DNA from 4 places in the Streptomyces sp. NPDC048612 genome. Region 1 is predicted to be linked to each of the others. Evidence: riboswitches for the same ligand, from Rfam matches in the RefSeq annotation. Region 1 holds a riboswitch; each other region holds the start of a gene.

Region 1 (7,498 bases):
CGGGGGCCGGCCTCTCCCGCTACAGCTTCTCCACCGGCGCGTACCGGAGCAGCAGCCGCTTGGGCTTCTCGCCGCCGAAGTCGATCGTCGCCTCGGCGTTGTCACCGCTGCCCTTGACGCCGACGACCGTGCCGAGGCCGAAGCTGTCGTGGGTGACGCGGTCGCCGATGGACAGCGGGACCACCTGGCGGCTGCCCTGGCCGCGACGGGTCGCGAAGCCGCCGGCGCCCTTGGCCCGCGACGACGACAGCGCCGAGCCGAAGCCGCCTCCGCCGCCCGACAGGCCGCCCATGGACGCGGACGGCGTCGCCGGGCCCGTGCGCTTCCACTCCAGGTGGTCGGCCGGGATCTCCTCCAGGAACCGGGAGGGCGGGTTGTACGAGGGCTGGCCCCAGGCGCTGCGCATCGTCGAGCGGGTGACGTAGAGCCGCTCGCGGGCGCGGGTGATGCCGACGTAGGCGAGCCGGCGCTCCTCCTCCAGCTCCTTGGTCTGGCCCAGCGCGCGCATGTGCGGGAAGACGCCGTCCTCCATGCCGGTCAGGAAGACGGTCGGGAACTCCAGGCCCTTGGCGGTGTGCAGCGTCATGAGGGTGATCACGCCGCTGCCCTCCTCTTCCTCGTCCGGGATCTGGTCGGAGTCGGCGACCAGCGCGACCTGCTCCAGGAACTCGGACAGGGTGCCCGGCCCCGGGGCGGCAGCCCCCTCTGCCGCAGCCTCCCCGCGGTCCTGCTCGAACTCCAGGGCCACGGCGGCGAGTTCCTGGAGGTTCTCGATCCGGGTCTCGTCCTGGGGGTCGGTGGAGGCCTGGAGTTCGGCGAGGTAGCCCGTGCGCTCCAGGACGGCTTCCAGGATGGTGGCGGGGCCGGCGCCGGACTCGACGATGGTCCGCAGCTCCTCCATGAGGACGTTGAAGCGCTTGACGGCGTTGGCGGAGCGGGCCGCCATGCCGTAGGCCTCGTCGACCCGGCGCAGCGCCTGCGGGAAGGTGATCTTCTCGCGCGACGACAGGGCGTCGATCATCGCCTCGGCGCGGTCGCCGATGCCGCGCTTGGGGACGTTCAGGATGCGGCGGAGCGGGACGGTGTCCTCGGGGTTGGCGAGCACCCGCAGGTAGGCGAGGACGTCGCGGACCTCCTTGCGCTCGTAGAAGCGCACCCCGCCGACGACCTTGTAGGGCAGCCCGACCCGGATGAAGATCTCTTCGAAGACACGGGACTGGGCGTTGGTGCGGTAGAAGACGGCGACCTCGCCGGCCTTGGCGTCGCCGGCGTCCGTCAGCCGGTCGATCTCGTCGGCGACGAACTGCGCCTCGTCGTGCTCGGTGTCGGCGACATAGCCGGTGATCCCGGGGCCGGCGCCGGCGTCCGTCCAGAGGTTCTTGGGGCGGCGGTTCTCGTTGCGCTCGATGACGGCGTTGGCTGCGGACAGGATCGTCTGCGACGAGCGGTAGTTCTGCTCCAGCAGGATCGTGGTCGCGTCCGGGTAGTCCTCCTCGAACTGGAGGATGTTGCGGATCGTGGCGCCGCGGAAGGCGTAGATCGACTGGTCGGCGTCACCGACCACGCACAGCTCGGCGGCGGGCACCTCGGCGGTGCCGGGGCCGACCAGCTCGCGGACCAGGGTGTACTGGGCGTGGTTGGTGTCCTGGTACTCGTCGACGAGGACATGACGGAAGCGGCGGCGGTAGTGCTCGGCGACGTCCGGGAAGGCCTGGAGCAGATTGACCGTCGTCATGATGATGTCGTCGAAGTCCAGGGCGTTGGCCTCGCGCAGCCGCGCCTGGTACATCGCGTACGCCTCGGCCAGGCTCTTCTCGAAACCGTCCGCAGCGGTCCCGGCGAAGGTCTCCTCGTCGATGAGCTCGTTCTTGAGGTTGGAGATCTTCGCGCTGAAGGACTTGGGCGGGAAGCGCTTGGGGTCCAGATCGAGATCGCGGCAGACCAGGGCCATCAGGCGCTTGGAGTCGGCGGCGTCGTAGATCGAGAAGGAGGACGTGAAGCCCAGCTTCTTGGACTCGCGGCGCAGGATGCGGACGCAGGCGCTGTGGAAGGTGGAGACCCACATGGCGTGGGCGCGCGGGCCGACCAGCTCCTCGACGCGCTCCTTCATCTCACCGGCGGCCTTGTTGGTGAACGTGATCGCGAGGATCTGGCCGGGGTGGACATGACGCTCGGCGAGCAGGTGCGCGATGCGGTGGGTCAGCACCCGGGTCTTGCCGGAACCGGCACCGGCCACGATCAGCAGCGGGCCGCCGGAGTGCACCACGGCGGCCTTCTGCTCGTCGTTGAGCCCCTCCAGCAGCGCCGCGGCGTCGACGGCCGGGCGGGCGGCGCCGTCGCGGTAGTAGGCCTCCCTGGGGACGGGCGCGTCGAACCGCCCGCCGAAGAGGTCGGCGGGGATCTCCTCCGGGGCCGGGCCGTGCTCGTCCTCGGGGGGCGGAGGATGCTGCTCCTCACCCTTGTGGCTGAGGTCCGCCAGGAAGCTGTCGTCAAAGAGGCTGCTCATCGCCCACCGAGTCTAGGCGGCCGCACTGACACTCCGCGGCGGAGTGGCGGAATGCGGGCCGCCTGTGAAGCCGGCACCGGCGCAGCGGCGCTCCGGGCGCCCGGCACCGCCGCCGACCGGCGGCGCCTCGTCTACCCGAATCCGACATCTGGCACAACAGGCCGCGCATCGCGTTCAGGTCACGAAAAGGTTTCGGGCATATCGAACATCAGCCTTCACAGAAGCCACACGAGTTGGCTAACGTCCTCGCTCAGGCAGCCCGCCTCCCCGCGGACGACAGGTTCGCACGGGCCGCCGACGCCGAGTCCGGCCCTGCCCCCAGGCACCCGGAGCCGGGGACCCACCAGCACCACCGGGGTGAATCGATCCGTACGGCCGTCGCCAGTGGACGTCCGGACCGTAGGGCAAGCCTTCCGTCAGCGACACCGCCCGAACCCGACAGCTAACCCGGTAGGCGGTCCACGGAAGGAGTTGCCGGTCTTGGCGTCGCATCGCAAGCCGCGCACCAGCGTTCTCGCCTCACCCGCAGGCCGTCGTACAGCGGCCGGTCTCACCACCGCCGCCCTCGCCTCGGTCACCCTGCTCTCGCAGTCGGCCAACGCGGCGCCCAGGGCACCCAAGCCCGCCGTCGAAGAGGTCCAGAAGAAGGTCGACGACCTCTACCACCAGGCCGAGGTGGCCACCCAGAAGTACAACGCCGCCAAGGAGCGCGCCGACGCACAGCGCGACAAGGTGGACGACCTGCTCGACGCCTCGGCCGAGCGCGCCGAGAAGATGAACGAGTCCCGGCGCAAGCTGGGCACCTTCGCCTCCGCGCAGTACCGCACCGGCGGGATGAACCCGACGGCGCAGCTGATGTTCGCCAAGGACCCGCAGCAGTTCGTCGACCGCAACCACCTCATGGAGCGGCTGACCGGGCGGCAGAAGCAGGCCGTCAGCGACTACCAGGAGCAGCAGTCGGCGGCCGCCCGGCAGCGTGCCGAGGCGACCGACAGCCTGGAGCGGCTGCAGAAGTCGCAGGCCTCTCTCAAGGAGTCCAAGCGCTCCGTCCAGGACAAGCTGTCCGAGGCCCGGCAGCTGCTGTCCCGGCTGACCGCGCAGGAGAAGGCGCGGCTGGCGGAGCTGGAGCGCCAGAAGGAGGAGGCGGCCAAGCGCCGGGCCGCGGAGGAGGCGCGCAAGCAGCAGGAGCGGGAGCGCCAGCGGCAGCACGACGGCGACGGCTCCACGGGCGGCGGTTCGGCCGGCGGTTCCACGGGCGACTCGACCTCCACCGCCAAGGGCGAGAAGGCGCTCGCCTTCGCCCGCTCCCAGATCGGCAAGCCGTATGTGTGGGGCGCGACCGGACCCACCTCCTACGACTGCTCGGGGCTGACCCAGGCCGCCTGGAAGGCGGCGGGCGTCGATCTGCCCCGGACGACCTGGGACCAGGTCAAGGTCGGCGAGCGGGTGGCCACCAAGGACCTGAAGCCCGGCGACCTGGTGTTCTTCTATGACGACATCAGCCACGTCGGCATGTACCTAGGCAACGGCAAGATGGTCCACGCTCCGAAGCCGGGCGCCAACGTCCGGGAGGAGTCGATCTACTACATGCCGATCTACGGGAGCGTCCGCCCGGGCTGAGGCCCCCGCTCCCCCACAGACCACCCCCCACGGTCACCCCCCACACGCCACCGCGCGGCCCTCGCCTCCGATCTACGGAGTGCGGGGACCGCGCGGTGTGCTGTTGGCGGGGCGCTCGTCAGGTCCAGAGCACCGCGATGAAGATGTTGGCCACGGTGAGCCCGCCGACCGCGGCGAAGAGCGGCTTCTCGACCGTCTCGTCGTCCCGCTTGACGTAGACCAGCGCCAGGATCACCACCAGCAGGGCCATCTTGATGCCGAGCTTGATGTTGTTGAGGGGGTGGTCCTGGGCCTGGTTGAGGCCGACCAGCACGATGCCGGTGACCAGCATCGTCAGCGCGCCGTGCAGCATGGCCGGCACGAAGCGGGCGGTGCCCGCGCTCATCGCCTTCATCTGGGTCAGGAAGCCGCCCAGCAGGGAGGCGATGCCGATGATGTGCAGGCCGACGAAGATATTGGTTACTACGTCCATAGTGCGTGATCGTAGCCGCCGTATAGCACGGCCCTTCGGGCAGGGCGCCCGCTATCGACAGTTCGGTCAGGCCAGACCGGTCCCGGCCGTACGGCCATGGCGCCGCGGTCGCGCGCGCACTCATCGCGGTCGAAAGCGAACAATTCCGGGCAAGGGGGCTCATTGCCCGACACCCCGGCTTAGCGTCCTCCTCCAGGCGGCCGACTCCCCGCCTCGCCGGTCTCCCACCGGCGTTCCGTCGGCCGTCCCGCCGAGAGGTACGGCGGCCGGTCCGTCGCCCCCGTGGCGGACCGGCCGCCGGGCCCCCGGCTCGAAGGACGGAAAGGAACGGCCACCGTGGCCTCGCACCGCAAGCCCCGGCAGCATCCGCTCGCCTCGCTCACCGGCGGCGGATCGCGCCGTGCGCGCACCGCCCGCACGGCCGCCACCCTGGCCCTGGCCGGTGCCGCCACCGCCACCGGCCTCGACGGCACCGCCCAGGCCGCCCCCCGGCCCACCCCCGCCCAGGTCAAGGACCGGGTCGACGCGCTGTACCAGGAGGCAGAGGTGGCCACGCAGCACTACAACGGCGCGAAGGAATCCGCCGACACCGCACGGGAGGAGCTGAGCCGGCTCCAGGACGAGGCGGCCCGCAGGACCCGCCGGCTGAACGCCGCCCGCGCCGAACTGGGCACCCTGGCCACGAGCCAGTACCGCTCCGGCGGCATCGACCCGACGGTACGGCTGTTGCTGTCCGCCGACCCGCAGCGCTATCTGGACGGCGCCGCGGTGCTGGAGCGTACGGGCAGCCACCAGGCGACCGCCGTGGCCGGGTACGCCCGCCGGCTCGGCAGCGTCCGGCAGATCCGGCAGCGGGCCGAGGACACCGTGGAGCGGCTGGCGGACACCGAGGCCCGGCTGAAGAAGCACCGGGTCACCATCGTGCACAAGCTGGACGCCGCCGAGCAGTTGCTGAGCCGGCTGACCGCGGAGCAGCGCCAGCGGATGGCGTCCCGGGGCGGTGCGCGGAACGGGCCGGACCGGAGCGGGCCGGACCGGAGCCGCACGGACCGCGGGACGGACCGCGGGACGGACCGCGGGGACGGCCCGTCCGGCGTTCCCGGCGGCGCGCAGGCCGCCGCGGCCGCCGCGCAGGCGCCCAGCCCCCGTGCCGCCCGTGCCGTCTCCTTCGCCTACGGCGCCCTCGGCAAGCCGTACGTCTGGGGCGCGACGGGCCCCTCCGGGTACGACTGCTCAGGCCTGACGCAGGCCGCCTGGAAGGCCGGCGGGGTCGCCCTGCCCCGCACGACCTACACCCAGATCAGCTCCGGCCCGCGGATCAGCCGGTCCCAACTCGCCCCCGGTGACCTGGTGTTCTTCTACTCGGGCATCAGCCATGTGGGGCTCTACGTCGGGAACGGCCAGATGATCCACGCACCGCATCCGGGGGCGCCGGTACGGCTCGCCCCGATCGACCAGATGCCGTTCGCAGCGGCGACCCGTCCCGCGTAGGGGGGCCGGCGGGGGCGTGGCAGGGGTGAGCCCGACTGAACTGCCGCCACTGGAGAGTCACTTGGGGCGGCGAGGGCCCCGCGTACGCTCGGCCGGATGACGCACAGCGCCGCGGTCCCGGACACCGCGCTCCTGTCTGCCGTCCACGCCTGGGCCGACGGCTGGACCCGTGCTCGCGGTACGGACGCGCCGCAAGCCGTGCCCGGCGGGTTCCGGATCGGGGTACGGCGGCCCGGACACCTCGCGCGCCATGTCCTCCCGGGGGCCGACCCGGCGTCCTAAGCGCCCTCCGTCGTCTTCGACATGATCGGCACCGAGCCCGCGCACCGGCGGCGCGGGCTGGGGCGGGCGGTCATGGACGCGCTGGCCCGCCGGGCGGTGGAACGGGGCGCGCGACAGGGGGTGCTGGTGGCCAGTCCGGAGGGACGGGCGCTCTACGAAGCGATGGGCTGGCGGGTCGGTCCCCGGTCACGGCCGCCGGGCGCAGGGGGTGAACTGCCGCCCGCTCCGGTGCCGTTGCCGTGCGCTCAGGCCCTGAGCTGGGTCCCCAGCCAGCGGAAGGTCTCCGGCACCTGCTGTGCCCAGACCGCCGTGGTGTGGCCGCCCGCGTTCGACGGGATCTGGCGTACGGTCACCGTCGTCGGCGGCAGCGCGAACTGCCGCAGGGCGAGACCGGCCTGGAAGCCGTCGCCCGAAGCGCCCGACACATACAGCGCGGTACGCGGCGGCTTACCGGCGGCGTTGGCCGCCTTCAGGATGTTCAGCGGGTTGGACCGGGCGCGCAGCTGGGGGTCCTTGCCGGCCAGCGAGTCCCGTTCGAGCGCCGGGTCGTTGTAGCCGGACATGGCGACCGCGGCGCGGTAGCGGTCGGGGTGGGCCAGGGCGAGCTTGGCGGCGCAGTGCGCACCGGCCGAATACCCGGCCAGGGCCCAGGAGTCCGGCTTGTCGCCGGCCCGGAAGTTGTCAATGACCATCTTGCGGACGTCGACGGTCAGCCAGCTGTCGGCGTTGACCTTCCCGGGGAGGTTGACGCACCCGGTGTCCACACCGGGGAGGAGGTTGGTGCGGGGCGCCACCAGGATGGCCGGCTTGACCGCGCCGCTCCGCATCAGCGGCATCAGCTGCTGGGCCGCGTGCAGCGAGCCCATCCAGGACTTCGCCGAGCCCGGGTAGCCGGGCAGCAGCTCAACCACCGGGAACTTCCGGTTCCGGTAGGCGGGGTCGTTGTACTGGGGCGGCAGCCAGACATACACCTCGCCGCGCACCCCCGAGATGCGGCCCTGGAGCTCGGTCATCCGGACATCGGCGCCCACGCTCGGGTCGTCGGCCGGGCGGAACCGCTGGAGCTGCTTGGGCTCGTGCGTGATCTGCCGGCCGCCCATGCCGTCGGGGCCGAGGTCGCGGGCCGC
Region 2 (7,498 bases), on a different contig from region 1:
ACTGGCGCGCGGTGAGCTGGTCGGCGTCGTCCCGTCGGGGCATCCGCTGGCGGAGCGGGAGTGGACCACGCTGGCGCGGATGGCGCGGGAGACCTTCGTCGACTTCACGGCGGGGTCCGCGGCCCGCCGGCAGCGCGATGACGCGTTCCGGGCGGCGGGGCTGACCTCGGAGGTGGCGTTCGAGGTGACCACGGTCGAGTTCCTGGCGAAGCTGGTGCGGGCGGGGCTGGGCGTCGGCATGGTGCCGGAGGCCATCGCCTCCGAGCTGGCCGGGCTGCACATCGTGCGGGTGCGGCCGGCGCCGGCGAGGACCGAGCGGGTGGTGTGGAGCGGCCTCGGCCCCTCGCCCGCGGCGGCGGCGTTCCTGGCCGGTCTGGGCGTGGACACGGCGTAGCGGAGGGCCCGGCCGGTACGCGGGCGCGCCGTTGTGCGCCCAGCGGTTACGGTCGGAAGGTGCACGCCGAGCCCCACACCACCGCCCCCGAAGCCCCCGCGGGCTGCCCCGCCGCCGGGCCCGCCCCCGCCCTGTTCACCTGGGAGTTCGCCTCCGACCCGTACCCCGCGTACGCCTGGCTGCGCGAGCATGCGCCGGTGCACCGGACCGAGCTGCCCAGCGGCGTCGAGGCCTGGCTGGTGACGCGCTACACGGAGGCGCGGCAGGCGCTGGCCGACGCCCGGCTGTCCAAGAACCCGGCCCATCACAGCGAGGCCGCGCACGGCAAGGGCAAGGTCGGCATCCCGGGGGAGCGCAGCGCCAACCTGATGACGCACCTCCTCAACATCGACCCGCCGGACCACACCCGGCTGCGCCGGCTGGTCTCGAAGGCGTTCACCCCGCGCCGGGTCGCCGCCTTCGCCCCGCGGGTCCAGGAGCTGACCGACCGGCTGATCGACGGCTTCGCCGAGCGCGGGGAGGCCGATCTGATCCACGAGTTCGCGTTCCCGCTGCCGATCTACGCGATCTGCGACCTGCTGGGGGTGCCGCGCGAGGACCAGGACGACTTCCGTGACTGGGCGGGCATGATGATCCGGCACGGCGGCGGCCCGCGCGGCGGCGTCGCCCGCTCCGTGAAGAAGATGCGCGGCTATCTCGCCGAGCTGATCCACCGCAAGCGCGCGACTCTGAGCGAGACCGCCGAGCCGGACGAGGATCTGATCTCCGCCCTGATCAGGGCCTCCGACCACGGGGAGCACCTGACCGAGAACGAGGTCGCCGCGATGGCCTTTATCTTGTTGTTCGCCGGTTTTGAGACGACCGTGAACTTGATCGGTAACGGCCTCTACGCCCTGCTGCGCCACCCCGCCCAGCGGGAACTGCTCCAGAAGTCGATCGCGGCGGGCGACACCGACCTGCTCACCACCGGCATCGAGGAACTGCTCCGCTACGACGGCCCCGTGGAGCTGGCGACCTGGCGGTTCGCGACCGAGGAGCTGACGCTCGCCGGACAGCGGATCGCCAAGGGGGACCCGGTCCTGGTGGTGCTGGCCGCCGCCGACCGTGACCCGGCCCGCTTCGACGAGCCGGACGTGCTCGATCTGACCCGGCGTGACAACCAGCACCTGGGCTACGGGCACGGCATCCACTACTGCCTGGGGGCGCCGCTGGCCCGGCTCGAAGGACAGAGCGCGCTGGCGACCCTGCTGACCCGGCTCCCGGACATCCGGCTTGCGGTGGAACCTGATGATGTGCGCTGGCGGGGCGGGCTCATCATGCGCGGACTCCGTTCACTTCCGGTGGAGTTCTCCCCGGAGCGGCCCTGACCAGCGGCGAAGTCGGATGTGACGCAGAGTCAACTGCGTGACCATTACGTGATCCGTGCTACACCGACTTGTGACTCCCCAGGACCCCGGCTACCTTTCGACCCGACGATCGACAGGTTTCACTCGATCGGTCGAAGCGGTGAGGTGGGGGACCGGTGTAACGGTGCCGCTCGCGTGCGTCGGCCGGCCGGAGACCCCGTCGAGCAGCTCGAAGAGCTCGTCGAGACAACTCAACCGCCGCGCGAAAGGCATCCGCATGCGTTCCGGGAACGGCCGACACCGTCGACCCCGCCAGGCACCGGCCATCTTTGTCACGGCGGGAGTGACCGGCGCGGGCCTCGCCCTGCCACTGTTCGCCGCGAGCGGCGCACAGGCCGCCGACACCGCGACCTGGGACAAGGTCGCCCAGTGCGAGAGCGGCGGAGTGTGGAGCGCGGCGTCGGGCAACGGCTACTACGGCGGCCTGCAGCTCACCCAGGAGATGTGGGACAACTACGGCGGCACGGCCTACGCCTCGCGCCCCGACCTTGCCAGCCGCTCCCAGCAGATCGCGGTCGCCGAGTCGATCCTCGACCACAAGGGGCCGGACGCCTGGCCGAGCTGTGCGGTGAACGCCGGGCTGACCGATGACGGCCGCGCGCCGGAGGTCGACCCCGGCAGCACCAGCACCCCGGAGCCCGACCCGTCGGACTCCGCGGGCTCCCTCGACCCCTGGGACACCGGTTCGTCCCACGACCACGACGGCACGGACACGTCCGGACGGCACGACGAGCCGGGCGACGCACCGGGCGACAAGGCCGGCGACGAGCCGGGCGGCCGGCCGTCCGACGCCACGCCCTCGCCCGATGCCTCGGACTCCGGCGAGCCCGGCGACGCGTCCACGAGCCCGGAACCGTCCGGCGACCGGGACGGCGACCAGGGCAGTGACCAGGACAGCGGCCAAGGTGACGACGACCCGTCGCAGTCCGCCGACCCGTCCGACGGCCCCGCGGCGGACCCGTCCGAGGACGCCGACCACTCCGGGGGCGGCAGCCGTACGGACGGCACCGGCACCCCGCGTGAGGTGCCCGGCAAGGGCAAGCACCGCGGTGGGGCGGACGGCGAGGACGCCGGGGACGGCGACGCCGGGCGGTCCGCCGGCCGGCACGCCTCACGCGGCGGCGACGCGCACCGTACGGGCCCGGCGGCCGACGGGGACTACACGGTGCGCCCGGGTGACAGCCTGTCAGCCATCGCCGCGGCCCACCGGCTGTCCGGCGGCTGGTCCGCGCTCTACGACCGCAACGAGGGCGTCATCGGCTCCGACGCGGACCTGATCCAGCCCGGCCAGCGGCTCGATCTCGGGCGGAACGCAGGGTAGTTCGCCTCCCTTCGCCCTCTTTTGGGAAAGTGAGACAAGGGTCTCGTTGACTCCGGAGGGGTCCGGTGTGCCCAACCCCGGCATACCGGGCCCCACCTGCGAAAATGCATCCAAGCCCCGATCAAAAACGGTCAACTTGGTCCAGATGGTGGGGTTTGAACCCCAAGGGGATTACTGCTTAACGTCAGGACCGCTCGCCAAAGCGGGCCCTTCGATCACACGCCGAGTCCTGCCGGTGGTCGAAGGCACTTGACGCGCAAGCGCCGAAGGCAGGAGCGGGGGACCCAGGATTTGTGCCGGCCCCGCCCGTGAAAACGGGTCAACCGGCTTGGGGTGAAGCCAGGTGCGTTCCGCGCACCCGGCCGGGCGACTCATCAGTCCGAACCCGACAGCTCACCTCGTAGGCGTCGGTGAGGAAACGAACGAACCATGCTGATCTTCAAGGGCAAGCACCGTCGTCCCTCCAAGGCCGTCCGCGTCGCCACCCTCGCCGGTGTCGCCGGTGCCGCCGTGGCCGTCCCGATGATGGGCGCCACCTCCGCCTCCGCCGCCTCCGTCGCCACCTGGGACAAGGTCGCCCAGTGCGAGTCCGGCGGCAACTGGTCGATCAACACCGGTAACGGCTACTACGGTGGCCTGCAGTTCTCCAACTCCAGCTGGGCCGCCGCCGGTGGCACCAAATTCGCGCCGCGCGCCGACCTCGCCAGCAAGTCCCAGCAGATAGCCGCCGCCGAGAAGCTCCTCGCCATCCAGGGTCCGGGTGCCTGGTCCTGCGCCGGTGCGGGCAACCTGACCGCCGGTGGCCCCGCCGCCGACGTCGACACCTCCGCGCAGACCGAGTCCGCGCCGAAGCAGGAGTCGGCCAAGCCCGAGCCCAAGAAGGCCCCGTCCGAGGACCGTGCCTCGCGGTCCGCCGAGCGCAAGTCCACCGGCCAGGGCAACTACACCGTCAAGGCGGGCGACACCCTCGCCAAGATCGCCAAGGCCCACGGCGCCGACTGGAAGTCCGTCTACAAGGCGAACAAGTCGGTCATCGGCGGCAACCCGAACCTGATCATCCCCGGCCAGCAGCTCACCGTCTGAGCCACCCGCCCAGCGGACTCCGGGGTTCGAGCGGCGGGCCCCCTTCCTCCGTGAGACCAGCCCCGCCACGGCGCGCACTTCCCCCCGACGCGCCGTGGCGGGGCTTCTCGTGTCCCGGCCCCGCGCCCGGAGTGCCCGCCGCGGCACCCCGCCGACCGGCGCCGTCCCACGGCATTCCCCGTTCCGCGAACAATGTGCCGAAAGGTCCCGTGAACTGGGACTTCGGTAAGCATTCCGGGGTCTTCCGTCCCACGGAGCGGGCCAAGCACCGACGGACACCTCCGGGGCCGTTAGGCTCATGCGCAGAACGCCAGACACCCACGAAGGAGACAACGTGCCGTCGATCGACGTCGTCGTAGCCCGCGAAATTCTCGACTCGCGAGGTAATCCCACGGTCGAGGTCGAGGTCGGCCTCGACGACGGCAGCACCGGCCGTGCCGCCGTGCCGTCCGGCGCCTCCACCGGCGCCTTCGAGGCCATCGAGCTCCGCGACGGCGACCCGAACCGCTACCTGGGCAAGGGCGTGGAGAAGGCCGTCCTGGCCGTCATCGAGCAGATCGGCCCGGAGCTCGTCGGCTACGACGCGACCGAGCAGCGGCTGATCGACCAGGCCATGTTCGACCTGGACGCCACCGACAACAAGGGCTCGCTCGGCGCCAACGCCATCCTCGGCGTCTCCCTCGCCGTCGCGCACGCCGCCTCCGAGGCCAGCGACCTCCCGCTGTTCCGCTACCTCGGCGGCCCGAACGCGCACGTCCTGCCCGTCCCGATGATGAACATCCTCAACGGTGGGTCGCACGCCGACTCCAACGTGGACATCCAGGAGTTCATGATCGCCCCGATCGGCGCGGAGTCCTTCTCCGAGGCGCTGCGCTGGGGCGCCGAGGTCTACCACACCCTCAAGAAGGTCCTGAAGGAGCGCGGGCTGTCCACCGGCCTCGGCGACGAGGGCGGCTTCGCCCCGAACCTGGGCTCCAACCGCGAGGCCCTCGACCTCATCCTGGAGGCCGTCAAGCAGGCCGGTTACGCCCCCGGCCAGGACATCGCGCTCGCCCTGGACGTCGCCGCCTCCGAGTTCTACAAGGACGGCTCGTACGAGTTCGAGGGCAAGACCCGCTCGGCCGCCGAGATGACCGAGTACTACGAGGAGCTGGTCGCGGCCTACCCGCTGGTCTCCATCGAGGACCCGCTGTTCGAGGACGACTGGGCCGGCTGGAAGGTCATCACCGACAAGCTCGGCGCCAAGGTCCAGCTGGTCGGCGACGACCTGTTCGTCACCAACCCCGAGCGCCTGGCCCGCGGCATCGAGGAGGGCTCCGCCAACGCCCTCCTGGTCAAGGTCAACCAGATCGGCTCGCTGACCGAGACCCTGGACGCCGTCGAGCTCGCCCAGCGCAACGGCTTCAAGTGCATGATGTCGCACCGCTCCGGTGAGACCGAGGACGTCACCATCGCCGACCTCGCCGTCGCCACCAACTGCGGCCAGATCAAGACCGGCGCCCCGGCCCGCTCCGAGCGCGTCGCCAAGTACAACCAGCTGCTGCGCATCGAGGAGATCCTCGACGACGCCGCGGTCTACGCCGGCCGCTCCGCCTTCCCCCGCTTCCGCCACGGCAGCTGACGAAGGCGGCCCGCTGCCAGGCCGGACAGGGCAGCAGGGGCCGAACGGGCGAGGCACTCGCCCCGCGCCCCGTACGTCCCCGGCGACGGTCCCGTACCGTTGCCGGGGACGTACCTGCTTGAAGCAGTCAGGCGTCCGTCAGTGAAGGGGAGGCGACGTGCCCGCGGACCGGTTCTCGACCGCGACCCGACTCAAGGCGCTCGGCGAGCAGGCCGCCGCCCGCGTCTACCGCGCCCGCCCGCCCCGCCGCAACCGCCTCACCGGCCGTGCCGCCCTGCTGGCCCTGGTGATGTGTTCCCTGGTCGTCGCCCTCGCGTACCCCATGAGGCAGTACGTCTCCCAGCGGTCGGACATCGCCGAGCAGCGCCGCAAGGCGCAGGACGCCGGGACTGCCCTGGAGCGGCTGCGCGAGCAGAAGGCCCGCTGGCAGGACCCGGAGTACGTACGCCAGCAGGCCCGCCGGCACCTCCACTACGTCAAACCGGGCGAGTCCGGCTACATCGTCCCGGACGGCTCCGGCACCGGCTCCGCACCGAAGGGGGCGCGGGCGGCGCAGCGCCCCTGGTACGAGAATCTGTGGGACGCCGTCGACACGGCCGACAAGCGCTAGGACGAGCCGCGTCCGCCGGACCGGCCGGCGCCCGTACCGCCGGCCGCCGGCAGCCCGTACTGTCGACAGCGGACGGCCCGCACCGCCCCCTCCACACCACTCACCTCACCGAAAGCGCACATGGACACGCCCCCGCCCCAGACCGAGCCCACCGAGCCCACCGCCGCGGACATCGCGGCCTTCAAGGAGCAGCTCGGCCGCCCGCCCCGCGGGCTGCGCGCCATCGCGCACCGCTGCCCCTGCGGCCAGCCGGACGTCGTCGAGACGGCGCCGCGCCTGGAGGACGGCACGCCCTTCCCCACGCTCTACTACCTCACCTGCCCGCGCGCGGCCTCCGCGATCGGCACGCTGGAGGCCAACGGCGTGATGAAGGAGATGACCGAACGGCTCGCGGCCGACCCCGAGCTGGCTGCCGCCTACCGCGCGGCCCACGAGGACTACATCCGGCGGCGGGACGCCATCGAGGTGCTGCAGGGCTTCCCGAGCGCGGGCGGCATGCCCGACCGGGTCAAGTGCCTGCACGTCCTCGTCGGCCATTCGCTGGCGGCCGGGCCGGGCGTCAACCCGCTCGGTGACGAGGCCCTCGCGATGCTGCCGGAGTGGTGGAAGAAGGGCCCGTGCGTGACCTCGTGCCAGGACACCACCCCAGCCCAGGACGCCCCCGAAGGAGACGCCACGTGAAGCGGGTCGCCGCCATCGACTGCGGTACGAACTCCATCCGGCTGCTGGTCGCGGACGCCGACCCGGCGACCGGCGAGCTGAAGGACCTCGACCGCCGGATGCAGATCGTCCGGCTGGGCCAGGGCGTGGACCGCACCGGGCGGCTGGCACCCGAGGCGCTGGAGCGCACCTTCGCGGCCTGCCGGGAGTACGCCGCGGTGATCAAGGGCCTCGGCGCCGAGGCCGTCCGCTTCGTGGCGACCTCCGCCTCCCGCGACGCGGAGAACCGCGACGACTTCGTCCGCGGCGTGGTCGACATCCTGGGCGTGGAGCCCGAGGTGATCACCGGTGACCAGGAGGCCGAGTTCTCCTTCAACGGCGCCACCAAGGAGCTCACCGGCCG
Region 3 (7,498 bases), on a different contig from region 1:
GCCGACGAGGCGCCCGAGACCGACGCGGCGGAAGCCGCCACCGACACCGTCACCTTCGCCGACCTCGGACTGCCCGAGGGCGTCGTCCGCAAGCTCGCGCAGAACGGCGTCACCACCCCCTTCCCGATCCAGGCCGCGACCATCCCGGACGCCCTGGCCGGCAAGGACATCCTCGGCCGTGGCCGCACCGGCTCCGGCAAGACGCTCTCCTTCGGTCTGCCGACCCTGGCCACGCTGGCCGACGGCCGCACCGAGAAGAAGAAGCCGCGCGCGGTCATCCTCACCCCGACCCGTGAGCTCGCGATGCAGGTCGCGGACGCGCTGCAGCCCTACGGCGATGTGCTCGGCCTGAAGATGAAGGTCGTCTGCGGCGGTACGTCCATGGGCAACCAGATCTACGCCCTGGAGCGCGGCGTCGACATCCTCGTCGCCACCCCGGGCCGGCTGCGCGACATCATCAACCGTGGCGCCTGCTCCCTGGAGGACGTCCAGGTCGCGGTCCTCGACGAGGCCGACCAGATGTCCGACCTGGGCTTCCTGCCCGAGGTCACCGAGCTGCTGGACCAGGTGCCCGCGGGCGGCCAGCGGATGCTGTTCTCCGCCACGATGGAGAACGAGATCGGCACGCTGGTCAAGCGCTACCTGACCAACCCGGTCAGCCACGAGGTCGACAGCGCCCAGGGCAACGTCACCACCATGACCCACCACGTCCTGGTCGTGAAGCCGAAGGACAAGGCGCCGGTCACCGCCGCCATCGCCGCCCGCAAGGGCCGCACCATCATCTTCGTCCGCACCCAGCTGGGCGCCGACCGCATCGCCGAGCAGCTCGTCGAGTCCGGCGTGAAGGCGGACGCGCTGCACGGCGGCATGACGCAGGGCGCGCGCACCCGGGTCCTCGCGGACTTCAAGGACGGCTACGTCAACGCGCTGGTCGCCACCGACGTCGCCGCCCGCGGTATCCACGTCGACGGCATCGACCTGGTCCTGAACGTCGACCCGGCCGGTGACCACAAGGACTACCTGCACCGCTCGGGCCGTACCGCCCGCGCCGGCCAGTCCGGCACCGTCGTCTCGCTGTCGCTGCCGCACCAGCGCCGGCAGATCTTCCGGCTGATGGAGGACGCGGGCGTGGACGCCTCGCGCCACATCGTCGGCGGCTCCGGTGCCTTCGACGAGGACGTCGCCCGGATCACCGGTGCGCGCTCGCTCACCGAGGTCCAGGCCGACGGTGCGAACAACTCCGCCAAGCAGGCCGAGCGCGAGGTGGCCGAGGTCACCCGCGAGCTGGAGCGTCTCCAGCGCCGCGCCGCCGAGCTGCGCGAGGAGGCCGACCGGCTGACCGCCCGCGCCGCCCGCGAGCGTGGCGAGGACCCGGCCGAGGCGCTGGCCGCCGCTGCCGAGACCGCCGCCGCCGAGGTGGCCGAGGCCGCCGTTCCGGCGCAGGCCGCGTCGGACGAGCGCCGCGACGACCGGGGCAACTTCGAGCGCCGGGACCGTCGTGACGACCGCTCCGGCGGCCGTTCCTTCGACCGTGACCGTCGCGACGACCGGGGCGGCTTCAACCGTGACCGTCGTGACGACCGTTCCGGTGGGCGTTCCTTCGACCGTCGTGACGAGCGTTCCGGTGGTGGCTTCAACCGTGACCGTCGCGATGACCGTTCCGGTGGGCGTTCCTTCGACCGTCGTGACGAGCGTTCCGGCGGCGGGTTCAACCGCGACCGCCGTGACGACCGGGGCGGCTTCAACCGCGACCGCGGTGACCGTCCGAGCCGCCCGTTCAACCGTGACGACCGCTCCGGCGGCCGTTCCTCCGGCGGCTACCGCTCCGGTGGCGGCGACCGTCCCTTCAACCGTGACGACCGTTCCGGCGGCCGTCCGGCCTCCGGTGGCCACCGCTCCGGCGGCGACCGCCCCTACGGCCGCCGTGACGACCACCGTGGCGCCCCGACCGGCTCCTTCGGCCGCCGTGAGGACAAGCCGCGCTGGAAGCGCAACGGCTGATCACCGACGCTGAACCGCGGGGCCCGTACGCACCCAAGTGCCGTACGGGCCCCGCGCGTTGTACGGCCTCCGGCGTGCCTGGCAGGGCCCGCTGGACCGCCTCGCCGCACCCCGCAGAATGGCTTGATCCATAATGCCTTCGGGCTGCGGCAGCTCCTCGGGCTATGCTGCTCGGTGCGGGCCATTAGCTCAATTGGCAGAGCAGTGGACTTTTAATCCATTGGTTCAGGGTTCGAGCCCCTGATGGCCCACCAGACACGGACGGGACGACCGTCCGGCCGTATTACCGCACCCCGAGGGCCCGGACCGAACACGGTCCGGGCCCTCGGGCGTGTCCGGGGTGCGGCGCCTGGGCCAAGTTCCCTCGGGGGAGAGGGGCTTGGTGGCGTGAACCGGGGCGGTGGGGGGAGTGGGCTGCCCCTTTTCCCGGCATCTCTTCTTTGCCGACGTCTTTTCGGCCGTTCATCGCCTCGCCGCTTCTCGCGACGTGACGCGGCGCGCCCCGTTCCGTGACTCGTCCGGCCCCCGACGAGTCGCCGTCCCGCCGCCCAGGGGCAAGCCTGGGGACGTCGCGGCTACCGGCACGGCGGAGCCCGTACGGACGGGCGGAGTGGGAAGAGGCCGGTGCGGATGCTCCGAGGTGAGGCGCCTTCCGGGGGCGACGGGGAGGGGAACGGGCAGCGCCGCTCGTGGCGGGCCGCGTCCGGGCTTCCGCTGGTGCGCCGGCTTCCCGTCCTCCTGATCGTCGGCGGGGTCGTCTTCAGCGTGGCGACGCCGCCCGGCTACACCGCCGCCCCCTTCTTCTCGGCCGCTCCGCCGGCCGCGGCGGCGCTCTTCTCCCTGCGCGGCACCGTTCTCACGGCGCTGGCCGCTGTGCTCGGCGAGGTCTGGGGCGTGAGCTACCGCGGTGCCGGGCCTGGCCAGGGCGCGGCGGTGGCGGAGAGCGCCGTGGTCCTGGTCGTCGCCCTGCTGGCGGTCGCCCTCCACCGGGCCACCCGAAGGGCCGACGCCCGCCCGGCCTCCGTACGGGACGTCGCGGAGGCGGTCCGGCGCGCCGTCCTGCCCACGCCGCCCGGACGGCTCGCCGGGCTCGCCCTCGCCGCCCGCTACGTGGGCGCGCGGGCGGAGGCCCTGACCGGCGGCGACCTCTATGCCGTGCAGGACACCCCGCACGGGGTGCGGATGATCATCGGCGACGTACGGGGCAAGGGGCCGGCGGCGGTGGAGACCGCGGTGAGTGTCCTCGGTGCCTTCCGGGAGGCGGCGGAGCAGGAGTGCACCCTGGGGGCGGTGGCGGGCCGGCTGGAGCGGGCGGTGCGGCGGGACGGCGGGCGGCGCGAAGGGGCGGAGTGGACCGAGGCGTTCACCACTGCCGTACTGGCCGAGATCCCCGCCCATGGGCAGTCCGCCCTGCGGGTGCTCAACCGGGGCCACCCGCCCCCACTGCTGCTCACCCCGGACGGCGGTCTGCGCGAGCTGGCTCCCGAGGCGCCGGCGCCGCCCCTCGGGCTGGGCGAGCTGACCAACCGCCCGGACCACGCGGACGAGACGTTCTTCCCGGCCGGGGCCCTGCTGCTGTTCTTCACCGACGGGGTGACCGCGGCCCGGGACCTGCTCGGCCGCAGCTACCACCCGCCGAGCAGACTGCGCGGCCGCCGTTTCCCCGGCCCCGACGCCCTCCTGGACACCCTCGTCGAGGAGGTCGCCCGGCATACCGGCAGAACGGGCGGCGCACCGGCCGACGACATGGCGCTGCTGGCGGTGCAGCGGCCTATGGGGGAGTAGGAGGCCCGTACCGGATGCGGCGTGCGCAGGGCTCGCCGCCCCACGCGCTCAGCGGCCCGGGAGGTCCGCCGCCCCGGGGAGGTGGTGCAGGCTCTGGCCGTGCGGGCCGGTGCGTGCGACCGGGTGGCCGTCGAGCGCGAGGGTCAGCAGCCGCGCGCCGTCCGGGCGGGGCGACGGGGGTGCGGTTTCGGTGAGCCACGGCAGCACGGAGTGGTGCTCGTTGGAGACCCAGTGGCCGCCGCCGGGCCGCGCGTCGAGCAGCGACCGTACGAGGCGCGCGAACTCCTCGCGGCGGGCCGGCGGGAGGTACGCCAGCGCCGCGCTGTGGAAGATGACCAGCGTCGCCTCGGGCGGTGCCTCGGCGGCGAGCGCGGGCAGCTCGTCGATCAGGTCGCCGCGCACCATCCGCGGCCGCGGCGCCGCCCGTACCGCTTCGACGGCCGCCGACAGCCGGGCCGCCCGCTCCTCGTCGCCCGGCCGGACGAGCGCCCGCAGCCAGCGCAGATCGTCCGGTTCGGCCACCGGGTCGAGCGGGTCGAGGCCGATGCCGGCCCGCCAGACGATCTGCGGCAGCCGCTCGGGCAGTTCGCCGGCCGCCCCGCCCGTACGGCAGGTGAGCACCAGCGGGCTCTCCGGCGCGCCCAGCTCGGCCCGGAGGGCGCCCGCGCGGTGGCCCTCCCCGTACGCGTCCTCGTCCCCGTGCGCGTCCTCGTACCGGTAGCGATAGCGGTCGGGGTGCAGACACAGCCCGGCGGACGCGCCCACCTCCAGGAGCGCCAGCGGCTGCGGCAGACGGGCGAGCAGCGGCAGCAGGGTGGCGCAGCGGGCCGGTTCGTCGTTCCGGGCGGTGCGCTGCATGATCACCGCGCGCACCTCGTCCCAGTGCCGGATCGTCCACTCGCGCCAGCGTCCGTACGCCGACTCGCCGCGCGGGCCCGACTCGGCGTGCGGGCCGTCGAGATGGCGGACGGCGGCGAGCAGGAGGTCCGGCTGCTGCTTGTCGCCGGCCGGCAGCGATCCGGACAGCAGGTCGCAGAGCTCCGCGTCCTGGCTGATCCGCGCGCTCAGCTCCTCGTGCGCCTCCGACCGGCCCCGGGCCTCCCACCAGGAGAACTCCCGGTACCGCTCCGCCACTCCCCACGCATTACCGGCAGCACGCCCGGCGTGCCCGGTGTTCCCGACGTCGACGACCATGATCCGACGTTACGCTCTCACCCTCCGTGACCGAGGGGCGCCCCTCCGCATAACGACTGGTGCACAATCCGCCGGAGATCGTTTAGCGGCGCACGGCCAACTCGCCCGGTTTACGGCCGGGGTGGCCGAAAAAGTCCCTGCGACCAGGGCGTACCGCACCGACAAGGATTCGTGGGAACGCTTGGAATTCGGTCGCCATCTCTATTACTGTCCGATAACGCAGCGCGGTCGTCCCAGCCGCCGCAAGAGGCGGCACCGCGCGCCGACGCCGAATCCCGCACGCGCTTTTCACGCACCCCCAAGCACTTCGAACTGCACCAAGGGAACCGGGGAACCAACTTCCTTGGGGTGAATCGGACGCCCTCCGCCAGCGGGCGTCCGTAGGAGACCTTCCTGCTCCGAACCCGTCAGCTAACCCGGTAGGCGAGAAGGAAGGAAAGGAGTGCGCCCCCGTGGCGTCCAACAGGCCTGCCCCCGAGTCCCCGTCCGGCTACGAGCTCGACGACCGAGGTGCTTTCCCGGGCCCCGGCACCAGTGATGACGGCGGACCGTGGGAGGAGTGGAATCCCACCGAGGAATCCACCCGTTCCGTCCGCGGCAAACACCGGGTGGCCAAGCAGCGCGGCGGACTTTCCCGGAGCGGCACCGTCCTCGGTGTCGGCGTCATCGCCGCGGTCGGTGCGAGCGGAATGGCCTCGGCCGAGGACCGTCCGCCGGTGCCGATCTCGATGCCCGATGTCGGCGGCATGGCCGACGACCTCTCCGAGAAGCTGCCGGACGCGAAGTCGCTGCCCGGTATCGGCGAGCTGATATCCGACGACGACTCCGCCACCGCGTCCGCCGAGGCCGCCTCGGCTCCCGTCGACGGCGTGGCGCCCGCCGGGCCGCTCACCCGGACCATGCACGCGAGCGCGGACACCGGCGGTGACACGGGCGCCGGCGAGGCGCTGCGCAGCCGCATCCTCCAGCAGGCCGACGCGCAGCAGGACGCCGCCGAGCAGGAGGCCCGTGACGCCGCCGAGAAGGCCGCGGTCCAGCAGGCCGCGACGGAAGCCGCTGACCGACAGGAGTCGGCCGAAAAGGCCGCAGCAGCCAAGAAGGCGGCCGAGATGGAGGCCCAGCGCAAGGCGGAGGAAGCGGCCCGGCAGAAGGCGGAGGCCGAACGCCTCGCCAAACTGGCCAAGAGCTTCATCGCCCCGGTGTCCTCCTACACGCTCACCGCCGGCTTCGGCCAGGCAGGCGACCGCTGGGCCGCCGACCACACCGGCCAGGACTTCGCCGCGCCGACCGGCACCCCCGTCAAGGCGGTGCACTCCGGCACCATCACGCAGGCCGGCTGGGCCGGCTCGTACGGCTACCGCATCGTCCTGACCCTCGACGACGGCACCGAACTCTGGTTCTGCCACCTCTCCTCGATGGTGAAGACCTCCGGCAAGGTCAACACCGGCGACGTCATCGGCCGCGTCGGCGCCACCGGCAACGTCACCGGCCCCCACCTCCACCTAGAGGTACGCCCCGACGCCGGCGACCCGATCGACCCGATGCCCTGGCTGCGGGACCACGGGATCAACGTCTGAGGGGCGGGGCAGGGGCGGGGCAGCGCCGGGGGAAACGGAAGGAATAACTCCGCTCCCACCGGCGCTGCGTCTACGCATGACCGCGACACACAAGCCCCTCGGCTCCCTCTCCGTCTCCCCGCTCTCCCTCGGGGGCAATGTCTTCGGCTGGACGGCTGACGAGGCCGCCTCCTTCGCCGTGCTCGACGCGTACGTGGCGGGCGGTGGCAACTTCATCGACACCGCCGACGCCTATTCGGCCTGGGTCCCCGGCAACGAGGGCGGCGAATCCGAGACCGTCATCGGCAACTGGCTGGCCTCCCGCGGCAACCGCTCCGAGGTCGTCATCGCCACCAAGGTCGGCGCCCTCCCCGGCTACAAGGGTCTGTCCCCCGCCACGATCAAGTCCGCGGTCGACAACTCCCTCGCCCGTCTGCGCACCGACTACATCGACCTCTACTACACCCACTACGACGACGAGTCGGTCGAGGTCGCGGAGTTCCTCTCGGCCCTCGACGACCTCGTCCGGGCCGGCAAGGTCCGCGAGATCGCCGCCTCCAACATCTCGGCGCAGCGCCTGGAGGAGTCCCTGGCCTGCTCCGCCCGCGAGGGCCTGGCCCGCTACGTCGCCCTCCAGCCCCACTACAACCTGGTCTCCCGCGGCACCTACGAGGGCGAACTCGCCGAGGTCGCCGCCCGCCACGGCCTGGGCGCGGTGCCGTACTTCGCGCTCGCCGCCGGCTTCCTGACCGGCAAGTACCGCCCGGGCACCCAGGTCGACAGCGACCGCTCCGGGAGCGCTGCCCCGTACCAGGACACCGACCGCGGCCGCCGCGTCCTCCAGGCCCTCGACACCGTCGCCGCCGCCCACCGCGCAGAACCGGCCACCATCGCCCTCGCCTGGCTCGCCGCCCAGCCCACCGTCGTGGCCCCCATCGCCAGCGCCCGCACTCCGGCCCAGC
Region 4 (7,498 bases), on a different contig from region 1:
TGCGACCGACGGCCCGCCATGTCCTTCCGGAGTTCACCGAGCGCACGTCCCAGGGGACGCGCACCATGGACCCCTATTCCAAGCTGCTCAGCGAGCGCATCATCTTCCTGGGCACCCCGGTCGACGACGCGTCGGCCAACGATGTGATGGCGCAGTTCATCCACCTCGAACACACCGCACCCGAGCAGGACATCTCGCTCTACATCAACTCCCCCGGCGGCTCGTTCACGGCGATGACCGCCATCTACGACACGATGCGCTTCGTGTCGTGCGACGTGCAGACCATCTGCCTGGGGCAGGCCGCCTCCGCCGCCGCGGTGCTGCTGGCCGCCGGCACCCCCGGCAAACGGCTGGCCCTGCCCGGCGCCCGCATCCTGATCCACCAGCCGTCGCTCAGTGAGCCCGTCCAGGGACAGGCCACCGATCTGCAGATCGAGGCGGAGGAGCTGCTGCGCACCCGCGACATGCTGGAGCGCATGCTGGCGGAGCACACCGGGCAGCCCCGGGAACGGATCGCCGCCGACATCGAGCGCGACAAGATCTTCGACGCCCGGGCCGCCCAGGAGTACGGGCTGATCGACGGGCTCACCCAGGGGCGCAAGCAGTCCGTTCCCCAACTCGGGGCACGGTGAGCCCGGATGCTGCCGCCGGAACTGCCACCGCTGCCTGCCCTGACGCGCGCCGAGGGTGAACTGATCGACCACTATCTGGAGGTGCTCGACCTGCTGGGCAGGATCAACCCGGCCCGCGGCGGCGGCACGTACACCGGACTTCGGGCCGCCCAGGCGCTGGTCACCAAGGCCGCCGGCCTGCGCGACGCGTTGACGCTGATGCACCAGCGGGGTGAAAAGGAGCTGCACGGCGAGACCTTGGCCCGCGCGCTGCGCGTACTGGACGGCGAACGCCGGGCCGGACTGGTGACGGTGCCGCCACCCGCCGACCACTGACCCGACACGCGTACCGGGCTGCGCATACGGCGTAGCGTCCGGGCCCGATGTGAGGAGGCGACGAATTGCGCGGGGCGAACACAATTCCTGGGACCTTTGATGTTTCGCCGCTGGTCCAGGGAGTGCGACACCCCGCGCCACGGCACTTGAGGGAACAAATCTAACCATTCAGGCGAAATGTGACCCATCTCACATACGGCATTTTCAGCTCGGAATTCGGGTGCCGGGTGCGTGACGATCCCTTCGACGGCAAGACCCCGCCACAGCGACGGGGCGGTCCGGACGGGCGCCTAATCCCGCCGCCGTCCCGGATGTCAGGTCGACGTGGTGGACCGGCGGGAGCGGAGGACCCGAGCACGACGGGGTCCGGGCCTTACGGCCGGGCTCCTTGGGGTGAAGCCGTACGCATGGCCGGGCATCTTCGCCTGCCCGAACCCGACAGGTCTTCCTTCGCAGGCGGCTGACGAAGGGTTTGCGCATGACTGTGCGCATGCAGACGCCGAATCTGCTGGCACGTGCCGGCACCGTCACCGCTCTGACGCTGGCCACCCTGGGCGGGACAACCCTCGCCCCAGGAGCGGCCGGGAACGCCGAAGCCACGTCCGTGTCCGCCCACGCGCTGCGGGTCGCGGCCTCCAAGAGCGGGGCTCCCTACCGGTACGGCGCCCAAGGGCCGCACGCCTTCGACTGTTCGGGGCTGACGCTGTACTCGTTCCGGCGGGCCGGCCGGGCCCTGCCCCGCACCGCCGCCGCCCAGTACGGCCGCACCCTGCACATCCCGGCCTCCCTGCGCCGCCGCGGCGACCTGGTCTTCTTCCGTTCCGCGGGCGGCATTTACCACGTCGGCATCTACGCGGGCCGGGGCCGGATGTGGCACGCGCCCAAGGCCGGGAGCGTGGTGCGGCTGGAGCGGATCTGGAGCCGCACGGTCTCGTACGGGCGCGTGGGCTGATCCGCAGGCCGTCTTACATGTGATCAATTGACAGTGGGCTCGGCTGACTTGGCGGGGTGACGTCGCCACTGAGCACACTTCTGACGGCCGCGGCGCGTGGACGCTTCCCGCCCGCGGACGGATCGGTGACGGTGCTGCCCCCGCCGTCACCGCGGGACGCCGGAGTAGTGTCCTTCACCTGCCATGCCGTGGTGTTCGCGGACGTGGCGCCCGCGTGGGTGCGGGACCGGGCGGCCCCCGGCGCCCTCGACATGCTGACCGTCGCCGAACCCCTCCCCGGTCCTGCGCCGTTGCAGCTGGTGGAGAGGGTGGACCGCGGCCACCCGCGGATCACCAGGGCACTGCGGCACCGCGACGGCGTACGGGCATGGACCACCGCCGACGCTGATGGTCCCGTACGGCAGCCGCGATTGACCCGTGGCCGCGCGGACCGGTGCCCGTCGGTCAGGCCAGGACGAGCTCGACGAGCAGGATGCCGCCCAGCCCCGTGAGCAGCGCTCCGGTGACGGCCTCCAGCGCCCGGGTGACCCGGGGGCGGCGCAGCCAGCTCCCCAGCCGGTCGACCAGCAGCGCGACGGCGGGGAACCACACCAGCGCCATGACGACGACCATCGTCGCGAGCAGCAGCGTCCGGGGCAGCGCGGGCTCACCGGCCGGGACGAACTGCGGGAGCAGGCTGAGGAAGAGGACCGGCGCCTTGGGGTTGAGGGCGTTGGTCAGGAAGCCCTGGCGCAGGCTCCGCGCGGTGCCCAGGACAGCGGGCGGCTCGTCGGCCGGCGGGGCGGCCGGGCCGGTCGCGGCGTCCCCGGGCGCCCGCCCGCTCCGGACGACCGCGATCAGCGCGCCGACGCCGAGGTACAACAGATAGAGCCCGCCCAGGAGTTGGACCGCCCCGAAGAGCGCGGGCACGGCGACCAGCACCGCCGCGAGCCCGCCCACCGCCAGTGCGGTGTGCACCAGCAGCCCGCCCGCGACTCCGACGGCGGTCGCCACCCCCGCCCGGCGCGAGTCCAGCGCATTGCGCACCACGACGGCGAAGTCCGCTCCCGGCATGGCGACCATGCCGGCGGCGACTCCGGTGAAGGCGATCAGTTGTCCGTCCATGAGAGCAGCTTCGCTGGTCAGGGCCTTTAATGGGGAGTGGCAATCTTCTTCGGCCGCCTAAAGAGGTTCTTATGTACGACCCCACGCGGCTGGCCGCCCTGGTGGCGGTGGCCGAGGCCGGTTCGATCTCCCGGGCCGCCGGCCGGCTGGGCTACACCGCTCCCGCGCTCTCCCAGCAGCTCGCCAAACTGGAGCGGGAGGCCGGGACCGCACTGCTGGTGCGCCACCACCGCGGGGCACGGCTGACGGCGGCCGGTGAGCTGCTCCTCGTCCGGGCCCGGCGGGTGCTCGACGAGCTGGACCAGGCGCGGCACGAGCTGTCCCGGCTCACGGGACTGTCCGGCGGCCGGCTGCGGGTGGGCACGTTCATGACCGCCGGGACACATCTGCTGCCGCCCGCGCTCGGCGCGTTCCGGCGGGCGCACCCCGACGTGGAGCTGAGTGTCACGGAGTACGTCCCTCCGCAGGCCAGCGCGGCGGTGGCGCTGGGCGAGGTCGATCTGGCGCTGACGCACGAGTATGTGCCGGGCGAGGCGATGCCCACGCCGGAGGGCGTGCGTCTCGAACCGCTGCTGACCGAGGAACTGGTGCTGGTCACCGCGCCGGGCCATGCCCTGTCGGCGGGCGCCGGACGCCTGCCGCTCGCCGAGCTGGCCGGTCAGCCGGTGGTCAGCATGGCACCGGCCAACCCCAACCGGCGTGCGGTGGAGGCGGCGCTGGCGGCCGCCGGGGCGAGTGTGGCGGTGCGCTGTGAGTCGCCGAGCTACGCGGTGGTGTGTGCGCTGGTGAGCGCGGGCCTCGGGGTGGCGGTGGTGCCGGAGATGGTGGCGGAGGGCTCGGTGTCCCCGCTGGGTGTCCGGGGACTGGACCCGCCGGAGCTGCGCCGCCGGATCTCGGTGGCCTACCGCCCCGGTGGCGGCACCCCGGCCGCGGACACCCTGCGGGCGCTGCTGCGCGGAGCCTTCGCCCGCCACTCCCCCGCGCCGTAGCCGACGGCGGGACGCCGGCGCGGCAGTCGCCCTCGGCGGACGGCGGCCTCAGCGGACCGCGGCCTGCCACGGCAGGGTGATCCAGACTGTCTTTCCGCCGGACGCGGTGGGTACGACGGAGAAGCGGCCGCCGGCTTCCGCGGCGAGCGAGCGGATGATGACCAGGCCCCGGCCGTTGTCCTGCTGGACGGCGGCGGGCAGCCGGCGCGGACGGCGGGGATGGCTGTCGGTGATGCCGACCCGCAGCTGCTCGTCGCGCTCCAGCCGCAGTTCGACGGTGAAGTCGGGCGACCGTCCTGAGGTGTGCACGATGGCGTTGGTCGCGAGTTCGGAGATGATCAGACGGACGGAGTCGGCGAGGCCTGACTCGGCGGGCAGGCCCCACTCGGTGAGTACGGCGAGGGCGTGGCTGCGGGCGGTGCGGACCGAGGCGGGGGCGCTCGGCAGAGTCAGTGAGGATTCATGGTGGTCTGCCATCGAGGCGCCGTCCTTTTCCTCCGAGGCCCGGCTCCGGTCCGTTGACCGGGCAGCCGGGACGCCGCTCCGGACACCGGTGCGGCCTCGGCCATCTGCTGGGCGCCAGACTGCCACCCCTGCCGCGGAGGGGATAGCCGATCCACCCACATATACGGAGTTCTATCGCTCGTTGCGGTGAACTCTGCGGCGCGCGAGCCCGTTTGGGCGGCCCGTCGCGCCGGATTCCGCCGCCCGCGGGTACCGCCGCGAGGGCGGCCGTCGGCCCGGCGGGAGCGTCGTACGCGTCGGCCGGAGCGCCGGATGCGTCAGGTCGCCGGTGCCGTGGCCACGATCGTGCCGACCGCCGTGTCGAGCTGGGCGTCCGTCAGGTCCGCGCGGGCGGTCAGCCGCAGCCGGGAGATCCCGTCGGGCACGGACGGCGGCCGGAAGCAGCCGACCGCGAGTCCGGCAGCGCGGCAGTCGGCGGCCCAGCGGACCGCCGACTCCGGTGAGGGGGCGCGGACCGAGACCACCGCGGCGTCCGGCCGGACCGCGGCGAGGCCGGCCGCGGTGAGCCGGTCGTGCAGCTCCCGGGCGACCTGTCCGGCCCGGGCGGCACGCTGCGGTTCGCGGCGCAGCAGCCGCAGCGCGGTCAGGGCACCGCCCACCGCCGCCGGGGCGAGGCCGGTGTCGAAGATGAACGACCGGGCGGTGTTGACCAGATGCTCGATGACCCGGGCCGGGCCGAGCACCGCACCGCCCTGGGAACCGAGCGACTTGGAGAGCGTCACCGTGGTCACCACATCGCCGTCACCGGCGAGGCCGGCGGCCCACAGCGCACCGCGACCCCCGTCGCCGAGGACACCCAGGCCGTGCGCGTCATCGACCAGCAGCCCGGCGCCCGCCGCCCGGCAGGCCGCGGCGAGGGCGGGCAGCGGCGCGGCGTCGCCGTCGACCGAGAACACCGAGTCGGTGACGGCGAGCGCCCGGCCGTCGTGGCCGGTCAGCGCGGCGCGTACGGCCTCGGGGTCGGCGTGCCGGGCCACTTCGGTACGGGCCCGGGAGAGCCGGCAGCCGTCGATCAGGGAGGCGTGGTTGCCCGCGTCGGAGACGATCAGGGCGCCGGGGGCGGTGAGCGCGGTGACGGCGGCGAGGTTCGCGGCGTAGCCGGACGAGAGCACCAGGGCGGCCTCGAAGCCGCAGAACGCGGCGAGTTCCTCCTCCAGCCGGGCGTGCAGCTCGGTGCTGCCGGTGACCAGGCGGGAGCCGGTCGCGCCGGCGCCCCAGCGGTGCGCGGCGGCGGCCGCGCCACGGGTGACCTCGGGGTGCCGGGCGAGTCCGAGATAGTCGTTGCTGGCCAGATCGAGCAGCGGGGAGTCGGCGGGGCGGGGGCGCAGGGTGCGGGCGAGACCGGCACGATGGCGTGCGGCGCGGGCGGTGTCGATCCAGTCGAAGGCCGCGCCGGACGCCGGCCGGGAGGCCGTTGCGGCGGTCTCGGCGGGGGGCGCCGGCGGGGTGTCGTGGAGCAGCGACGGGGCGGAGTCCTGCGGCATCGGCGTCCTTCGTCCTTCGGCCTCGATTGTGGGCTGTCGATAGACGTTAGCGGTCGTTCCGCACGGCCACAGTGTGGTGATACACACACCTCGATCCAGCGGCATTGTGGGAATCCTCCTTGGCCGGGGGCGGTGGCGTACGCCAGGATCAACGCCATGGACCTGCTGAACACACTGGTGGACAAGGGACTGCGGCGCCAGTTGCCGACCCGCGAAGAGGCGCTGGCCGTGCTGGCGACCTCCGATGACGAACTGCTCGATGTCGTGGCCGCGGCCGGGAAGGTACGCCGCCAGTGGTTCGGGCGGCGGGTCAAACTCAACTATCTCGTCAACCTCAAGTCGGGCCTGTGCCCCGAGGACTGCTCGTACTGCTCCCAGCGGCTGGGGTCGAAGGCCGAGATCCTCAAGTACACCTGGCTCAAGCCGGACGACGCCTCCAAGGCGGCGGCCGCCGGGGTGGCCGGCGGCGCCAAGCGGGTCTGCCTGGTGGCCAGTGGCCGGGGCCCCACGGACAAGGACGTGGACCGCGTCTCGGAGACCATCGCCGCCATCAAGGAGCAGAACGAGGGCGTGGAGGTCTGCGCCTGCCTCGGTCTGCTCTCCGACGGCCAGGCCGGGCGGCTGCGCGAGGCGGGCGCCGATGCGTACAACCACAACCTCAACACCTCGGAAGCCACTTACGGCGACATCTGCACCACGCACGACTTCTCGGACCGGGTGTCCACCGTCCAGCAGGCCCAGGCGGCCGGGATGTCCGCCTGTTCCGGGCTGATCGCCGGGATGGGCGAGAGCGACGGCGACCTCGTCGACGTGGTCTTCGCACTGCGTGAGCTGGACCCGGACTCCGTGCCGGTCAACTTCCTGATCCCGTTCGAGGGCACCCCGCTCGCCAAGGAGTGGAACCTCACCCCGCAGCGCGCGCTGCGCATCCTGGCGATGGTGCGGTTCGTCTGCCCGGACATCGAGGTACGGCTGGCCGGCGGCCGCGAGGTCCATCTGCGCAGCCTGCAGCCGCTCGCCCTGCATCTGGTCAACTCCATCTTCCTCGGCGACTACCTGACCAGTGAGGGCCAGGCCGGCAAGGACGACCTCGCGATGATCACGGATGCCGGCTTCGAGGTCGAGGGCACGGACACCACGACCCTGCCCGAGCACCGCAGGCAGGGCTGCGGCGACGGCCCCTGCGGGTCCGAGGACGCCGGGGAGCCCGCCGCCACCGTTCCGGCACCGTCCGACGACACCCGCCGCGACCTGGTCTCGGTGCGCCGCCGCGGTGCCGGCACCGACCTGCCGCCCAATGCCTGAGCCGCTCACCCCGGGCGAACTGCTCGCGCTCGACCGGCAGCATGTGTGGCATCCGTACGGGCCGATGCCCGGCAAGGCCGCACCGCTGCTGGTGGAGTCGGCCTCCGGGGTCCGGCTGCGGCTGGCCGAACCGGTCGAGGGCCGGGACGAGTTGGTGGACGGCATGTCGTCCTGGTGGTCGGCGGTGCACGG

What was found. A riboswitch is a leader RNA that binds a small molecule or an ion and turns the genes downstream of it on or off. The one in region 1 is predicted to bind cyclic di-AMP.
Region 2: linked by a shared signal. The riboswitch ahead of ACGFN2_RS32355 (transglycosylase family protein) and the one ahead of ACGFN2_RS09915 (NlpC/P60 family protein) in region 1 are both predicted to bind cyclic di-AMP.
Region 3: linked by a shared signal. The riboswitch ahead of ACGFN2_RS19640 (M23 family metallopeptidase) and the one ahead of ACGFN2_RS09915 (NlpC/P60 family protein) in region 1 are both predicted to bind cyclic di-AMP.
Region 4: linked by a shared signal. The riboswitch ahead of ACGFN2_RS03210 (C40 family peptidase) and the one ahead of ACGFN2_RS09915 (NlpC/P60 family protein) in region 1 are both predicted to bind cyclic di-AMP.

The regions. Positions count from the first base shown of each region.
Region 1 covers NZ_JBICVV010000004.1:274,976-282,473, forward strand. The annotation lists gene pcrA (DNA helicase PcrA) at 20-2,506, opposite strand; cyclic di-AMP (ydaO/yuaA leader) riboswitch at 2,795-2,979, shown strand; gene ACGFN2_RS09915 (NlpC/P60 family protein) at 2,987-4,126, shown strand; gene ACGFN2_RS09920 (hypothetical protein) at 4,245-4,598, opposite strand; gene ACGFN2_RS09925 (NlpC/P60 family protein) at 4,935-6,089, shown strand; gene ACGFN2_RS09930 (hypothetical protein) at 6,186-6,371, shown strand; partial or broken gene ACGFN2_RS09935 (hypothetical protein) at 6,444-6,488, shown strand; gene ACGFN2_RS09940 (alpha/beta hydrolase-fold protein) at 6,617-7,498, opposite strand, start outside.
Region 2 covers NZ_JBICVV010000031.1:2,185-9,682, forward strand. The annotation lists gene ACGFN2_RS32340 (LysR family transcriptional regulator) at 1-394, shown strand, start outside; gene ACGFN2_RS32345 (cytochrome P450) at 454-1,761, shown strand; gene ACGFN2_RS32350 (transglycosylase family protein) at 2,084-3,121, shown strand; cyclic di-AMP (ydaO/yuaA leader) riboswitch at 3,373-3,543, shown strand; gene ACGFN2_RS32355 (transglycosylase family protein) at 3,551-4,204, shown strand; gene eno (phosphopyruvate hydratase) at 4,503-5,825, shown strand; gene ACGFN2_RS32365 (septum formation initiator family protein) at 5,983-6,435, shown strand; gene ACGFN2_RS32370 (DUF501 domain-containing protein) at 6,556-7,116, shown strand; gene ACGFN2_RS32375 (exopolyphosphatase) at 7,113-7,498, shown strand, end outside.
Region 3 covers NZ_JBICVV010000012.1:21,840-29,337, reverse strand. The annotation lists gene ACGFN2_RS19660 (DEAD/DEAH box helicase) at 1-2,001, shown strand, start outside; tRNA gene ACGFN2_RS19655 (tRNA-Lys) at 2,180-2,255, shown strand; gene ACGFN2_RS19650 (PP2C family protein-serine/threonine phosphatase) at 2,632-3,786, shown strand; gene ACGFN2_RS19645 (DUF2332 domain-containing protein) at 3,835-4,980, opposite strand; cyclic di-AMP (ydaO/yuaA leader) riboswitch at 5,266-5,421, shown strand; gene ACGFN2_RS19640 (M23 family metallopeptidase) at 5,433-6,557, shown strand; gene ACGFN2_RS19635 (aldo/keto reductase) at 6,634-7,498, shown strand, end outside.
Region 4 covers NZ_JBICVV010000001.1:753,063-760,560, reverse strand. The annotation lists gene ACGFN2_RS03220 (ATP-dependent Clp protease proteolytic subunit) at 1-632, shown strand, start outside; gene ACGFN2_RS03215 (hypothetical protein) at 639-947, shown strand; cyclic di-AMP (ydaO/yuaA leader) riboswitch at 1,225-1,421, shown strand; gene ACGFN2_RS03210 (C40 family peptidase) at 1,426-1,899, shown strand; gene ACGFN2_RS03205 (LysE family translocator) at 2,344-3,003, opposite strand; gene ACGFN2_RS03200 (LysR family transcriptional regulator) at 3,075-3,992, shown strand; gene ACGFN2_RS03195 (ATP-binding protein) at 4,041-4,469, opposite strand; gene ACGFN2_RS03190 (8-amino-7-oxononanoate synthase) at 4,775-6,001, opposite strand; gene bioB (biotin synthase BioB) at 6,158-7,306, shown strand; gene ACGFN2_RS03180 (adenosylmethionine--8-amino-7-oxononanoate transaminase) at 7,299-7,498, shown strand, end outside.